2 regions of the Colwellia sp. PAMC 21821 genome follow, and region 1 is predicted to be linked to the other one. Evidence: riboswitches for the same ligand, from Rfam matches in the RefSeq annotation. Region 1 holds a riboswitch; the other holds the start of a gene.
What was found. A riboswitch is a leader RNA that binds a small molecule or an ion and turns the genes downstream of it on or off. The one in region 1 is predicted to bind thiamine pyrophosphate.

Region 2: another riboswitch for thiamine pyrophosphate. It lies ahead of thiC (phosphomethylpyrimidine synthase ThiC); the one in region 1 lies ahead of A3Q33_RS16735 (TonB-dependent receptor).

Annotation. Positions count from the first base shown of each region.
Region 1 is NZ_CP014943.1:3,956,396-3,959,592, reverse strand. It holds gene A3Q33_RS16735 (TonB-dependent receptor) at 1-1,504, opposite strand, end outside; TPP riboswitch at 1,632-1,746, opposite strand; gene A3Q33_RS16730 (HIT domain-containing protein) at 1,931-2,299, opposite strand; partial or broken gene A3Q33_RS16725 (efflux RND transporter permease subunit) at 2,447-3,197, opposite strand, start outside.
Region 2 is NZ_CP014943.1:1,260,486-1,263,682, forward strand. It holds gene A3Q33_RS05295 (pseudouridine synthase) at 1-150, opposite strand, end outside; gene A3Q33_RS05300 (mechanosensitive ion channel family protein) at 179-1,072, opposite strand; TPP riboswitch at 1,510-1,608, shown strand; gene thiC (phosphomethylpyrimidine synthase ThiC) at 1,703-3,197, shown strand, end outside.

The sequences.
Region 1 (3,197 bases):
TATCCAATAGACTGACTTTATAGCCTAATTCATAATTCCATAGGTATTCAGGCGTAAACTCACGTAGGTTAGCGGGTAAACTACCATCAGTATTGGCGCCACCGGCTTTATAACCTCGATTAACCGAGCCATAAAATAAATTATTGTCGTCCATTTGGAATGACAACACCACTTTACCACCAACCATAGTATCGCTAGGATCAAAACTAAGTTGTTCTGCATCGGCGTAATCTGAATTTCTGCGCTCCACCCTTAACCCTGTCGTCAGGCTTAATTTATGGTTAAGTTGAGTGTCAAATTGAACGAATGCAGCAATATTATCGGTATCAAAACTTGATGTAAAATCGCTAGGCAAATAAGTGTATTGGCGCAATAAATCTTCTTTCTCTTGCTTGAAGTATAATCCTGTTATCCAAGCTGTCGTGTTATTAAAAATTTCTCCGCCAAGCTCTGATACGGCTCTTAACTCCAGTGTTGATGATGACTTATCACGAAAGTAGTGATCTTCTGAACTATATTCCCATCCTGGACGAATACCCACATAGGCCCAATCTTCATCATAGCCGTAGTCCAGTGCTGAATCAGCATAGCTAATAATACTTTCAACTGTAAAATCATTAAAACCGCGATAGGTAAATTTAGCCGCTAACGCTTTGGTGTCTTGGCGATCAAAACCTGGTTGATCTGATAAGGTATGGCGAGTATTAGCAAGTGAGAAGGCATCATAGCCATTATCAAAATCAGCCACAAACGCGGTTAAGTCAATAGTTAAGTCATTACTTGCCTTAATCGCTAACTTGCCACGCAAGGTTAATTCATCACGATTATTAGTGTCGTCACTATTTAGAGAATCATTTTCAATAAAACCATCACTACTGAACTGTTCAACCGCTATGCGATAATTTACCTTTTCGGTTGCGGGACCAGACAACACCAAACCGGCGCTATAGCTGTCGTAATTTCCCGCAGATAATTTGACTTTACCCTCAAAAGTGTCGGTAGGTGCACTGGAAGTAATATTTATCATTCCAGCCATGGCATTAGCACCAAAGCGTGTTCCTTGAGGACCACGATAAACTTCGACTTGTTCAACATCAAACGTTGACGCTATGCTACCTATGCTTGAAAAGTCTATGCCGTCAATCACTAAACCAACAGATGGATTAATTGGCTCTTTAAATTGGCTACGCTCACCAATACCACGAATTTGATAATATCTAGCACGTTGAGTACCACTAGAAAAATTTATATTGGGTGCACGTGCAATGATCTCTTCTAAGTTCTGTGCGTTACGCGCGCTAATTTCATCACTAGCGATAACAGATAAAGAACTTGCAGTTTTTTGTAGTGAACTCGTGCGAAAGTCGCCATTAACAGTGATAACTTCCGTAGCTTGCTCTACGGTTTTAGATGCGGTATTTGATGACGTGTCAGCGGCAAAAATTGTTGGTGTAACAATACTAGTAAAAATAGCCAAAGCTACAGGTGATTTTATAAATTTCATTATGATCTCATAAATTCGATTAAGAATATGTTATGGGATCCGGCATGGGGGAAGTTAGATAGCTGTTCGGTAACAATCTATAGCATTAAAGCAAAAGTGCTGAAAATATAATGCTACAGAGCGGTAATGCGATTAGCTTAACCATTCCTACGCCGGTACTATCCGGTTCAGGTTCTAAGGGTTCGCTTCGCATCTCAGCCTTTAAAATCGTATACGATTTTCAGGCACCCCTTGGCTCGTTATGCATACTAACAATATTTTTTAAAAAGTACAGGGGAAAAACCTTCATGCACGATAAATTATGCTGTTATTACTATAACTTAAGCTAAAGATAACGGTATTAACCAAATTATCTATTTGTTCAAACTTGATCACTTTTATATTTATACCATATACGGTTTTAGTGAGAGTCAATCGTACTGCTGATTATTTAAGGTCTAGCATTCTGCCTAACGGTTCACCACCCACTAAATGTAGATGAATATGGTAAACCTCTTGGCCGCCGTGTTGATTACAATTCATGATCAAGCGATATCCGTCCTCGGCTATACCTTCTTCTTTTGCCAGTTTTTTAGCAACACTGAACATACGGCCTATTGTTAGCTCGTCTTCTTGTTCAATATCATTCGCGGTTGCAATGAGTTTATTTGGGATAACCAAAATATGGCTTTTGGCTTGTGGAGATATATCACGAAATGCGGTTACAAGTTCATCTTGAAAAAGTAACGGGGTTGGAATTTCTTGGCGAATAATTTTAGAGAATATCGTTTCTTCTGGAGTGATTTTATCAGCCATCAGTTTACCTTATTGAGTTGCTGTTATTTATTTACTTAGTTTAACCATGAGTTAAACGAATAACAAAGACTTATCATTCGTTTAACTGTATCTGATTTAATTTTAACCTAAAGTTGGGTTTATTTAATTAAGCAAAACCAAGATTAGTTAAGTTAACTGAGCAACCAATTTTTGCTTACCTTTAGTTGTTAACCTTTTCATATCTTCAACCAATAAGTAATTTACCGGTACTAAAATTAAGGTAATAAAGGTCGCAAATATTATTCCAAAACCTAATGAAACCGCCATTGGTATCAAAAATTGGGCTTGGGTAGCTTTTTCAAACAATAACGGCATTAAACCAATAAAAGTAGTTAATGAAGTTAGTATTACGGGTCGAAAGCGTGATTGCGCTGCAATTAATACTGCGTCATACGCTTTAATACCTGCTTTAACTTTAGCGTTTATAAAGTCGACTAATACCAAACTATCGTTAACCACAACGCCAATCAGTGCCATTAAACCTAATAAGCTCATAATGGTTAAATCCATGCCCATGATCCAATGACCAATAATCGCACCGATGGCACCAAACGGAATAACTGACATAACAATAATGGGCTGTATGTAAGATTTAAAAGGTATCGCCAATAAACAGTAAATAATAAAGAATACAAAGACTAAGCCCCAAGCTAAACTACTAAAAGAGTCGGCTTGCTCACGCGCTTCACCTTCTAAACTATAAGAAACCCCAGGGTATTTGCTTATTAACTCGGTTAAAAACTGATTAAGATCAGCATTTAGCGTGGTCATATTGGTGGCATTTTTATCAACATCAGCGGTTACATTAACCGTACGGTATCGGTCTATACGAGTAATAGCAGACGCACTCTTACCGGGCTTTAATGTGGCAACATGT
Region 2 (3,197 bases), 2.2 Mb from region 1:
GCTAAATGTATCAATAATTTCATCAATATTATGTGCGACAATGCCATCGATAAACACTCTATTTTGCGCCAACATCAGTCGCACATTTTTGCGACTGATTTGACAATATTGAGCCAAAAATCGATCGAGCCTGGCTTTATTTAGCGCCATCGTTAAACGATATAAAACGACATAAAAATTACACCAGATCTTTAATAAGATGTATATCACGTTGTGGGAACGGAATTTTAATGTTGGCTTTATCTAACGCGAGATAAATCTCTTTATAAGCTTTGTATTTAGCGCTATATAAATTTTCTGTTGGCGTCCACAAACGTATGCCGATATTGATAGCACTATCAGCAAAAGCATCGATGCCAATCAATGGGCTTCGAGCGACGCTGACAATATCTAACTTGCCAATCACATCTTCAAGCATTGCCACCACCTCTAACGGGTTTTCGCTATAATCAATGCCGACACTTAACTCTAATAATGAGTCATGCTTTGAGTTGTGTAACACTTCACCAACGATATGTTTATTAGGAATAGTAATTTCAACGTGATCTTCATCCGTTAAAATGGTGTATGCCAATAATACTTCTTTAACCAGCCCCGTAACGCCTTGTACGGTAATGGTATCGCCGACGACGAAAGGTCGAATGATAATAATATTAAAACCGGCAGCATAGTTAGATAGTAGTCCTTGTAATGCTAGACCTGCGCCTAATGAAATAGCACCAATGGCCGCAATAAAAGGCGTAACACTTATGCCTAATTTACCTAAAGCGATTATCGCGATCATCACGACAATTAACATTTTACTGGCATTAGCCAAAAAACGACTTAGGGTAACATCAAGCTTATGACGCTCACATAAACGTAGAACTACTTTGGCAATTTTACCCGCAAAAATAAAACCAATAATTAGAATGATTAACGCGCCAATTAATTGAAAACTATAATTGGTGAAAAATTCAACAATAATATTGTAAATACGGCCAACTTGGTCGATTTCATTTTTAAGCAGACTTGCAGGATCTAAGGTCTTTATTACTTGTTCTGTTGTACTTGCGGTGCTAGATTCAGCCATAAATTCATTCCATATGATGTACATTGTTCAGTTTGACTATATTACGTCAATTTACCGGTTAATTTACAATGTTATTAACAATTAATCGGTAAAATTCATCATTCTCCAAGCTTTTGTTAATTTAATGACTTAAGTGTAAACAGAAACAAACATTCCATGATATTTCACATTAACAAATGTTCGAGATTACACATATTCAAGTTAAAATATTTTTTAGACATACAAAATCACTGGTGAAAATGGTTCATTAAAAGCAGGGTAAAGTTACTACTTCGTATACCAACCTTCATTGTTACACCAGCGCCACCAGAATCAACATCCAATAAAACCCCTTAATTAACAACAACTAAAAATAAAAATAAAATAGTGGTTGATTAGCGTCGAAAATTAAAGCTAGAATCTAGCCACGTTTAAGGACACTTAAAAAACTTAAACGTATTGACTTGTCGGAGTGCCAAAGGGCTGAGATCGCGAAAGCGGGATCCGTAGAACCTGATTAGATTAACATCTGCGAAGGGAACAAGTAGTAGCTTTAAACACCATGTTAAATTTTGTTTAAAAAACTACTCCTCGTTACTACCCCCATAAAGCTCCGCCTAACTTTTATTTAATAAAAACAGGTGAGAGAACATGAGTTCAATTTCAAGACGCGAGCGTCGAAACCAAGCAACACAATTTTTAAAAAACGTTGCTGATCAATCTTTTCCAAATTCCAAAAAAGTTTACGTAGCGGGTGAACTGCACGATATCCGTGTTGGTATGCGTGAAATAACCTTGTCTGACACCTTGATTAATGGCAACAAAGACAACCCTAGTTATGAGAAAAATCAGCCATTATGTGTTTACGATACCTCAGGGTTTTATACCGATGATGCTGTCAATATTGACGTCCACAAAGGTATTCCTCGCTTACGTGATAGCTGGATTGAGTCACGTAACGATGTTGAATTTTTAACAGGAAAAACCTCAACCTACAGCCAACAGCGCTTAGCCGATGAAGGCCTAGACCATATTCGTTTTGAACATTTACCACAAGTGCGAAAAGCCAAAAAAGGCAAAAACGTTACGCAAATGCATTACGCACGCCAAGGTATTATTACGCCTGAAATGGAATATATTGCCATTCGTGAGAATATGAAACGCCAAGAAGTTAAAGACGAGATGTTGCTACAACAACATCAAGGTCAATCATTTGGCGCCAGCATTCCAGAAAAAATTACGCCTGAGTTTGTCCGCGATGAAGTTGCGAGAGGCCGCGCCATTATCCCGGTCAATATTAACCATCCTGAAGTTGAACCGATGATCATCGGCAGAAACTTTTTGATCAAAGTAAACGCTAATATCGGTAACTCAGCGGTAACTTCTTCCATTGAAGAAGAAGTAGAAAAATTAGTTTGGTCGACTAAATGGGGCGCAGACACGGTGATGGATCTTTCTACCGGTCGATACATCCACGAAACCCGCGAGTGGATTATTCGTAACTCCCCGGTTCCCATTGGCACCGTACCTATTTATCAAGCTTTAGAAAAAGTAAACGGTATTGCTGAAGACCTTACGTGGGAAATATTTCGCGATACCTTAATTGAACAAGCAGAGCAAGGTGTTGACTACTTTACTATTCATGCTGGGGTATTACTGCGTTATGTGCCAATGACGGCTAAACGCGTTACTGGCATTGTTTCTCGTGGTGGCTCAATCATGGCTAAATGGTGTTTAGCACACCACAAAGAAAACTTTCTTTACACTCATTTTGAAGATATTTGTGAAATTTTAAAAGCCTACGATGTTTCATTTTCTCTAGGCGATGGTTTACGACCAGGTTCGATTGCCGACGCCAATGATGAAGCACAATTTTCAGAATTACGTACTTTGGGTGAATTAACAAAAATCGCCTGGAAACATGACGTACAAACTATTATCGAAGGTCCGGGTCACGTGCCATTGCATATGATTGAAAAAAATATGACTGAGCAACTCAAGCATTGTGGCGAAGCACCTTTTTATACCTTAGGACCATTAACGACAGATATTGCGCCAGGTTATGATCATATTACTTCCGGTATTGGCGCCGCTAATATTGGTTGGTATGGTTGCGCTATGCTTTGTTACGTTACTCCAAAAGAAC